Regions from separate parts of the Bacillus sp. GM2 genome, predicted to be linked through region 1. Evidence: riboswitches for the same ligand, from Rfam matches in the RefSeq annotation. Region 1 holds a riboswitch; each other region holds the start of a gene.
What was found. A riboswitch is a leader RNA that binds a small molecule or an ion and turns the genes downstream of it on or off. The one in region 1 is predicted to bind S-adenosylmethionine.

Region 2: another riboswitch for S-adenosylmethionine. It lies ahead of ACVC9U_RS20530 (5-methyltetrahydropteroyltriglutamate--homocysteine S-methyltransferase); the one in region 1 lies ahead of ACVC9U_RS03460 (MetQ/NlpA family ABC transporter substrate-binding protein).
Region 3: another riboswitch for S-adenosylmethionine. It lies ahead of ACVC9U_RS13040 (bifunctional homocysteine S-methyltransferase/methylenetetrahydrofolate reductase); the one in region 1 lies ahead of ACVC9U_RS03460 (MetQ/NlpA family ABC transporter substrate-binding protein).

The regions. Positions count from the first base shown of each region.
Region 1 covers NZ_JBRKSZ010000007.1:479,212-482,485, forward strand. The annotation lists gene ACVC9U_RS03450 (ABC transporter permease) at 1-726, shown strand, start outside; gene ACVC9U_RS03455 (sunset domain-containing protein) at 754-1,434, opposite strand; SAM riboswitch class I at 1,565-1,672, shown strand; gene ACVC9U_RS03460 (MetQ/NlpA family ABC transporter substrate-binding protein) at 1,729-2,553, shown strand; gene ACVC9U_RS03465 (MDR family MFS transporter) at 2,674-3,274, shown strand, end outside.
Region 2 covers NZ_JBRKSZ010000008.1:1,160,494-1,163,767, reverse strand. The annotation lists gene ACVC9U_RS20540 (chorismate--pyruvate lyase family protein) at 1-101, shown strand, start outside; gene ACVC9U_RS20535 (DUF3298 and DUF4163 domain-containing protein) at 200-883, opposite strand; SAM riboswitch class I at 1,559-1,668, shown strand; gene ACVC9U_RS20530 (5-methyltetrahydropteroyltriglutamate--homocysteine S-methyltransferase) at 1,742-2,872, shown strand; gene ACVC9U_RS20525 (glycosyltransferase family 39 protein) at 3,013-3,274, shown strand, end outside.
Region 3 covers NZ_JBRKSZ010000007.1:2,350,353-2,353,626, reverse strand. The annotation lists gene ACVC9U_RS13040 (bifunctional homocysteine S-methyltransferase/methylenetetrahydrofolate reductase) at 1-1,725, opposite strand, end outside; SAM riboswitch class I at 1,805-1,916, opposite strand; gene ACVC9U_RS13035 (YajQ family cyclic di-GMP-binding protein) at 1,994-2,485, opposite strand; partial or broken gene ACVC9U_RS13030 (CvfB family protein) at 2,627-3,274, shown strand, end outside.

The DNA.
Region 1 (3,274 bases):
GAAGGGAAAGCGAAAACATATGATCTGAAAGTTGTCGGAGTGACGAAAAAACCTTCTTATGAATGGGCAAGCGATTCAACAGTCTATGTCAGCAACGACATGCAAAAAGACATCACCGGTTTTCTGAAGGCGGACAAAGACAACGGCACGATCGAAAAAACGCTCTCGGTTTACGCGGATAACTTTGAACATGTCGGACAGCTGACAACAGATTTGGAGGATAAAGGCTACTACGTCGATTCAATAACGAAAAAACTCGATAGCATCAATCTTTTTTTCATGGCTTTTAAAATCGGTCTGATCTTCGTCGGAGTCATTGCCGTCTTGATTTCAGCGATCGGCATTTTCAACACGATGACTATGGCGGTTACAGAGCGGACGCAGGAGATCGGCATTATGAAAGCGATCGGGGCAAGCCCGAACGTGATCCGGAAAATGTTCCTGTTGGAAAGCGCCTATATCGGTATCTTAGGATCTGTTTTAGGTATTATCATTTCATATGGCGTCAGCTTTTTAGTAAACATGATTATACCGGTGATTTTATCATCGGTTTCAGAAGGAGAAGCGAGTGCGGCAGAGCTCAGCATCACCTTCTCGTACATTCCGGTCAGTCTTGTCCTCATCGCGACCTTGATCAGTGCAGGTGTCGCCATTCTTTCCGGCTTGAATCCGGCCATTAAAGCGACAAGAACGAACGTGCTGACAGCATTAAGAAGAGAGCTGTAAAAAAAAGCCGGCGGTATGCCGGCTTTTTTAACGTTTCGGAGGTCTGTACCCCGCATCACGCGCCTCCTGTTCTGTGCAGAACCAGCGAGCGACGTTTTTCGTGCGGTCATAATATGTACTTCCCGGTGTATGATAAATATGGTTGACGCTTCCTTTGATTTTGCACTCCTGTTTGCTTTCACCGCTGCTTTTCTTAGCGGCGGGCGCGCTGTGTGACGTTCCGGCCTGAGCGGTGGCGTTCTTTTCTTTTACAGTGGCTTCGGCACTGCCGCTTTTTTCTTCAGCCTTGGCCAGTTTTTCTGACAGCGATTTTGTTTTTTTCGTAAGCGAGTCTTTTTCTTTTGTCAGTTTTTCATTTTCTTTTTTTAATGTGTCATTCTCCGTTTTGACTGCCTTCAGTTTTTCGTTTGCTTGATTGAGCTGCTGCTTTAATGCGGTTTGCTCCTTTTGCACAGCGCTGTGTTCAGTTTTCAGTTCTTGAAGCTCGGTTGTCAGGTCCTCTGTTTTTGTCTCATCGACGGCATATGTTTCTTCATCGTAATAAGGAAGAGAGATGATCAGGAGGAGAAGTCCGCCTGCAAAACAAGGATAAAAGAGTTTTCTGGAAAACCTTTTGCCTGGAGAAAAGATCCTTTTGATAAAATGAAAGGCAAGATAGCAGATGGAAAAAATGAAGGATAAAAACCCGATCAGCATGATAGATTCCATGATTCGTCTCCTTTCGTGTTTGATAACTATATTTTAGCTTAAAAAGAAAAAAATGTTTATGCCAAAAAACTTCTTGCAAATCTAAATATTCAAACGTAAAATAGAGAAATCATTTAAAAACCGAATATGGAGCTTATAAAGAGAGATGGAGGGACTGGCCCGGCGAAATCTCAGCAACCTGCAGCAGAGCAAGGTGCTAAATCCAGCAGAATGTCAGGCGCATTCTGAAAGATAAGTTGAACAACTCTTTCAGGCGCTGAAAGAGTTTTTTTTATTTTGGAGGAGGAGATATACATGAACAAGTTATTAAAATGGACTTCTGCGCTGGTACTGGTCCTAAGCTTGGCGCTTCTGGCCGCATGCGGAAACAATGCCGAAAGCGACGGCAAAACGATCAAAATAGGCGCTACTGCAGGACCGTATTACGATATGGTCAAAAAAGCGATTCAGCCTGAACTTGAGAAAAAAGGCTACAAAGTTGAAGTTGTCGAATTCACCGACTATGTACAGCCGAACACGGCATTAAGCGAAGGCGAACTCGACGCCAATTTGTTTCAGCATGAGGTTTTTATGAAATCATACAATCAAGAAAACAATAAACATCTTGCGGCGCTCATTTCTGTGCCGACCGCTCCGATGGGTCTCTATTCTGCCAAATATAACGACTTGAACGATGTCAAAAACGGGGCGGAAGTGGCTGTGCCAAACGATCCGGCCAATGCCGCCAGGGCATTTTTAACGCTTCAGGATCAGGGGCTGATTCGGCTGAAAAGCGATGTCGACACATTGAAAGCATCTGTGCAGGATATTGCAGAAAATCCGAAAAAGCTGACATTTAAACAGCTTGAATCCGCCAATCTTCCAAGAGCTGTCGATGACCTGGATATCGCGGCTGTCCCGGGCAATTTCGCTCTCTCCGCCAATATGAAGCTGCAGGACGCGCTGGCGCTTGAGAACATGCCTGACCGCTACCGCAATCAAGTGGTAGTGGATGAAAAAAACAAAGACAAGCCATTCGCCAAAGATCTCAAAGAAGCGGTAAAATCCAAAGCTTTCGAAGATGCGATCGATCGGGAATTCGCCGGCTTCGGAAAGCCGAAATGGATGACGCAATCATAAAAAAATTCCCCCTTTAAAAAGGGGGTTTTTTATGTTGAAAATCGAAATCGTGTCAATTGAAAAAAATGGGCAAAACGAATAGAATCTAGAGGGAATGCTAAAGAGAAAGAAGGAAACGCTATGCCGCGCACATTATGGCTATTGGTCATCGGAATGTTTATCAATGTCACAGGGGCATCTTTTTTATGGCCGCTGAATACCATCTATATCCATCAGCATTTGGGAAAGTCGCTGACAGCGGCCGGATTTGTGCTGATGCTGAACTCAGGGGCAAATGTGCTGGGCAACCTGTTCGGGGGATATCTATTCGATAAAATCGGCGGATTTAAAACGGTTGTTCTTGGAATTGTGATCACGTTTGCGAGCCTTTCTGGCCTCGTCTTTTTTCACGATTGGTTCCAGTACATTCTTTTCTTAACGTTGGCCGGTTTTGGATCAGGGATCGTTTTTCCGGCATGCTATGCAATGGCCGGATCAGTTTGGCCGGAAGGCGGCAGAAAGCCGTTCAACGCTGTATACGTGGCCCAAAATGCAGGTGTGGCAGTTGGCTCAGCGCTCGGCGGAATTGTCGCTTCTTTTTCATTTACGTATGTTTTTCTCGCGAATGCGATGCTGTACGCCGTCTTCTTCATGATTGCGTTTTTCGGATTTAAACGCATCCGGTCTGAAAAAGCCATGCAGTCATCTGTTTTGGATCATGCCGATTCAGTCAGCGGGAAAT
Region 2 (3,274 bases), on a different contig from region 1:
ATGCTTTTAAAAAATATCAGATCATCAGCGGCCGACAGTGCATGTTCTATGTCTGCGAGCTGTTCGATTTAGAAAAAATCTGCGAACTGACGCCGGGCTGAATCATGCCCGTCAGCTGCCGCTTTATGAAAGAGCTTCCAAAACCTCCCCAATCCTTCTTCCCTCAAAACAAAAACCCCTGCGAAACAGGGGCTGTTATTTATTGATACACCGTTTTCGGAACGGCAACGACCGGATTTCCGGCAGCATAAGGGGCTACATCGTATTGCTGGAAGACGATCGCAATGCCGTCTTTTGTGTAATAAAAAGCCGTGTTTTTACCAAGGACGATGTCTTTCTTCTTCACATCCGGGAAGAAAATGTCGCTGTGTTTTTGAATATAGTTGTAAATGTATGTTTTTGTCTTATCCATTTTCGATTTTGTATTTAGGATGTCTGATAAATACACCCGTTTTTTAGAGGCAAGGTCATAGTTGAAAGAGCGGACTGCCGTATTTCCGTGCGCTCCGCCGGAGTAGACGTAATTACTTGTCAGGATGCTCAGCTTTTGGCCGGTCCGGTATTTCACTTCAAAGGACGTTTGGTAATCGGTTTGGTATCCGTGCTGTTGACCGTCTTTCTTGTTTTTTACATAATCTTTGTAGGACTGCTCAATATAACGTTTAAAATCTTTGTTGATCTTATTTTGGAGAGATTTGGTGCTTACATTTGAAACCTGCGGGTATTTCAAAGCCTTAACGTTTTTGTAAGTATGGCTCGTGACCGTCGGCTTTTTTTCATTTGCCGCGTATGCAGAAGGAAGTGCGGCCGCACTGTACAGCGCAAAAAACAATATCCCTGTCATCAACATACCTAACGCTTTAAACACTGTTTTTATGTTCATAAGAACCCTCCTTAATCTTTCATTGTTTATCATACCCACTTTGAAATCAGGTACACATGATAGACCGGTGAACTCGATAAAAAGTTTCAGTTTTTGAAAAATATTCTAATTCAATGCGATTCACATGTATTTTAGAGATTTGGAGTCAGACGATCGACAGCTCCAATATGAAGCATATCAACACATCCTGTCCTTAACCGAAAAAGAAGTCGATTGGGCCTATTAAGTATGGGATCAATTAATAAAAGATCTTGATGGTAAAGACAATCATAAAGCGCAATTTCTCTATCATTGAGCATTAGTGACCCGGAAAACAGAATGCTAAGTGACGTATAAAATTTGGAGAGTCGGATTGGCAGGGGATCAACAGCGGAAAATAGTCGTCAAACACCTCGTTGATTGTTTTAACGGCTGCCTTTACGAAAAAAATTACACGCTGATTCGATTTGATATGATCTAAAGCCTTAGACACTTATACGATCCTTGAAGGATGACGATATCAAAAGCACTGCCGCCGGTTTAATCGCAGAAGAAGAGATTGAAAAATATCAAAAAAAGTACAAAACCGTCTGGAAAAATACTCGAATAAATTAAAAATGCTCTTTTATTAACCATTGACATTTTTATAAAAAGTATTAATATTAAAATTATTAAAAAAATCGCATAAAAAGGTTTTCCTTATCAAGAGTGGTGGAGGGACTGGCCCTGTGAAACCCGGCAACCGCTGTCTATGACAGAATGGTGCTAAATCCTTAAGAGCATGTTCGTGCTCTTGAAGATAAGGAGGAGATTGAATATATCAAGCTCTTCCTTATCGGGAAGGGCTTTTTTATGTCTATAAAGAAAGAGGGATGAAGCATGACACAATCAACTGATGTACTGAAGCAAACGCCTGGAAGAAAAATCGGACCGTACAGAGCTGATCAGGTGGGAAGCCTTTTAAGGTCTGAGCCCGTAAAAAAAGCGCGTATTCAAAAAGCGAACGGTGAAATTAGCGCTGAGCAACTGCGCGAAGTCGAAAACGAAGAGATTAAGCGCATTGTCGAAAAGCAAAAAGAAATTGGCCTTAAAGCCGTTACTGACGGGGAATTCCGCAGGTCATGGTGGCATTTCGATTTTCTTGAAGGACTTGATGGCGTAGAAGGATACACAGCGGACAAGGGCATTCAATTTCATAATGTTGAAACGAAGCCGCGAGGTATCAAAGTAACAAGCAAAGTCGATTTTACAAACCATCCGATGCTGGAAGATTATCAATTTCTTCATGATATTGCGGGCACACATACGCCGAAAATGACGATTCCGAGCCCGAATATGCTGTTTTTCAGAGGAAAACTTGGAGAAAGCCCGTACAAGGATCTGGATGAGTTCCATCACGATGTCGCGCAGGCTTACAAAAAAGCGATCCGCGCATTTTACGACGCCGGCTGCCGCTATTTGCAGCTGGATGATACGGCCTGGTCGGTATTTTTCTCAGACAAAGGACATGAGCAGATCAAAGCATTCGGCCGCCAGCCTGATGAACTGCGCCAGTCTTTCGCCAACACGATTAATGAAGCAGTTGAAGGACGCCCGGACGATTTGACGGTCACCATGCACATCTGCCGCGGCAACTTCCAATCAACATGGGTGGCGGAAGGCGGCTACGATGCGGCTGCTGAAACGATTTTCGACGGACTCAATTTAGACGGACTTTTCCTTGAATTTGATGACGAGCGCTCCGGCGGCTTCGAACCGCTTCGCTATGTCAAACGGAAAGACTTGCAGGTCGTCCTCGGCCTCATCACATCCAAATTCGGTGAGCTTGAAAACCCGGATGCCATTAAGCGGCGCATCGAAGAGGCTTCCCGCTACGTCGACCTGAACCAGTTGTGCCTAAGCCCGCAGTGCGGCTTTGCCTCCACAGAAGAAGGCAACCTCCTGACGGAAGAGCAGCAATGGGAAAAACTGCGCCATGTCGTCGAGATCGCTGAAGACGTATGGAAATAACATCTCATATTTGAGACATGCCTAATGACGGCATGTCTCTTTTTTTTTGCCCCTTTATACAATTTAAAATTCCTTCTTGATTTGTTCATAGTTTGATCATATTTGGCTTCTATAATGCTCTTTAGTGAGGTGATCGAACAATGATTAAAAAAAGGAAAATCGATATATTCCTGGTCTTCATTCTTGTATTATCCGCAGCATTAAACTTGTACGGCATCTGGAATAGTGACACAGACAACGCCTACTATACGGCGGCCGTCGAAAGTATGACCCAAAGCTTTCATAACTTCTTTTACGCATCATTTGATCCGGCAGGCTTTGTAACAGTTGATAAACCGCCTGTCGCACTCTGGATTCAGACAGTTTTTGCACTTGTGTTCGGCGTGCACGGCTGGAGCGTCG
Region 3 (3,274 bases), 1.9 Mb from region 1:
GTCGCACGCCGCATCAAGCAGGGAGCGGGCGATCGCGAGCCCTTCCTCGGCCTGTTTTTGTTTGTCATTTCCAGCCAGCGCCATCTTTTCGCGGATTGAATCGGACAGCTTGATACCGGGGATTTCGTTGTGGATGAATTCCGCGTTGCGGCTGCTGGTCAGCGGCATGACGCCGATATAGATCGGTGTTTCAAGATGCTTTGTTTCCTCGTGGATTTTGATGAGCTGCTCCTCTGAATAGACAGGCTGGGAAATGAAATAGTCTGCGCCGCAGGCGATTTTTTTCTCAAGCCGTTTCACCGCTTTGTCAATGTGTCTGACATTCGGATTGAAGGCGGCCGCCACTGAGAAATTTGTTTTCTTGCCGAGCGGTTTACCCGAATATGACAAGCCTTCGTTAAACTGTTTGATCAGGCTAATCAAATCGAACGATGTCAGGTCATAGACGGAAGTCGCTCCCGGAAAGTCGCCGATTTTCGACGGATCGCCGGTAATCGCCAGCACGTCTGACAGCCCGAGTGTATCGAGCCCCATTAGATGGGACTGCAGGCCGATCAGGTTGCGGTCTCTGCATGTGATATGGATCAGCGACCTCATATCGAGGCGCTGTTTTAAGAGCGCGCCGCAGGCGACATTGCTGATCCTCGGTGTGGCAAGCGAGTTGTCCGCCAATGTCAGTGCATCGATTCCGGCTGATTGAAGTTCCTCAGCGGCGTGCAAAAATTTATCAAAGTTTAATTGTTTTGGAGGATCGAGCTCGACGATAATGGACCGTTTCTGCTTGGCCAGATCGTCAAGAACGGGCTCTGTCCTTTCATTTTGAACGGCAAGCGCCGCTTTCTTTCTAATTTTCACGCGCTTTTCGGTGACTGGAGGAAGCCCTTTGACCGCCTCAGCCATCGCCCTGATGTGGTTCGGCGTCGTTCCGCAGCAGCCGCCGATGATCCGTGCGCCTTGATTGCGGAATTCCTCCGCGCTTTCCCTGAAATATTCATCATCCGTCTCATAAACAAGCCTGCCTTCGACAAGGGACGGGAGGCTGCTGTTCGGATAGACGGAAAGATAGGCGTCTTCTAAAAGCGGGACTTCTTCAAGCGCTCTGATCATATGATAAGGGCCGAGGCGGCAGTTGATGCCAACGACGTCTGCGCCGAGGGATGCCAGCTGCTTCAGGCCGTTCGCAAGCGGGGTCCCGTCCTGAAGAACGCCTTCTTCGTGCATTGAGACATTCAAAATGACCGGCAGCTCGGTTTCCTTTCTGGCAATCTTTAAAACTTCGCGCGCTTCTTCTAAATCGTAATAGGTTTCGAGCAGAAGTCCATCCGGCTGCTCATTTAACAGAAGATAGAGCTGTTCGCGGAAGCTTCTTTTAATGTCCTCGAGAGAATACGAGTTTTTGTTGAACGTCCGGATTCCGCCGAGCGTACCGAGAACATAAGCAGAACCGGCGGCGGAGCGGGCGAGACGGACCGCTTTTTCGTTGATTTGTTTTGTTTCGTCTTCGAGTCCGTATCTGGACAGCTTGATGAAGTTTGCGCCGTACGTATTCGTTTGAATGATATCGGCGCCGGCCTGTACATACGCTTCGTGGACGCGTCTCACTTCTTCGGGCTTGGAGATGTTCAGTTCCTCAAAACACCTGTCGATCCCGTAGGAATACAGAAGTGTGCCCATTGCGCCGTCCGCAATTAACGTTTTGCTTTTTATATCCTCCAAAAAACCCATCGTTTTCCCCCTTAAGCATTTTTGATAAACAAAAAAGTCTTCTGTGAAGCAGAAGACTTTTCATCGACATTTGTCCGTCTTCTTATCTTCCAAGCAGACTGCTTGCTGGATTTAGCACCTTGGTCATGAATATTCATTCACCGGTTGCTGAGGCTTCATCGGGCCAGTCCCTCTGCCTCTCTTGATAAGAACAGCTATTCAGTTTCTATTGATTACTTTTACTCAATTTACCGAAAATCGGAGGAATAATCAACAGTAAATTAAGAATTTATCGAAAATTTATAAATTGAACATCAATCGGCAGGTCGGCTTCTCTCACCATCGCAATGATTTGCTGAAGGTCGTCTTTATTTTTTCCGGTTACGCGGACTTGATCGTCCTGCACTTGCGATTTAACTTTCAGACCCGATTTTTTTATCAGGTTATTGATTTTTTTTGCGTTTTCTTTGTCGATGCCCTGAACTAGTTTTCCGCGCTGTCTGACCGTACCGCCCGAAGCGTTCTCAAGCTTTGAGTATTCGATGTTTTTCGTCGGGACGTTCCGCTTGATCAGTTTGCCGACAAGCACGTCTTTCAGCTGGTTCATTTTAAATTCGTCGTCCGATACAAGAACGAGCTCGTCTCCTTCGAGTGTGATGCTGCTTTTTGACCCTTTGAAATCATAGCGTGTGCCGATTTCCTTAAGAGCGGTCTGGATTGCGTTTTGAACTTCAGGCAGTTCAACCTTTGAGACGATATCAAATGAGCTTTCTTTCGCCATGTGAAAAACCTCCATCCATTTTACTTATGAGTCAATTATAGTAGAATAAGGTGAAACTTCCAATATCGAGCGGTTTGTCTGGCCGCGATCCGGCAATAATTTGAACATTGGAGGAATAATAAGAAAAAGAAAAACAGGCGGATAAGAAAGGAAGAAACAGTATGAAACCAGGACAGCAGCTAACATTGAAAATAGATCATAAAGCCGATTACGGTTACTTTTTGACGGACGGCGAAACGGCGGTCCTTCTGCATCAGAGCGAGATCACCGAGGATATTGAAGACAGAGAGGAGGTCGATGTCTTTTTATATGTCGATCATGAAGATCGCCTGGCAGCTACGATGAGAAAGCCGATCATCAGCGCTGAACAGTACGGCTGGGTGGAAGTCGTTGATGCCGTCAGCGGCATGGGGGTTTTCGTCGATGTCGGGCTCTCCAAGGACGCCCTCGTTGCGACAGAGCATCTCCCGCCGTATGAATCAGTATGGCCGCAAAAAGGGGACAGGCTGTACTGTATGCTGAAAATCACGGGGCACGGAAGGATGTTTGCCAAACCGGCGCCGGAGGATAAGATCAGCGAGCTGTTTACTGAAGCTTCACCCGGTTTGATGAATAAAGAGCTCACCGGGACGATCTACCGCTTGATCGCATCAGGCTCTTTTATGATTTCCGAAACCGGCATCAGAGGCTTTATCCATTCTTCTGAGCGAAAGGAAGAGCCGAGGCTCGGCGAAAAGCTGACCGCAAGGGTGATCAAAGTAAAAGAAGACGGTTCTGTTAATCTGTCGC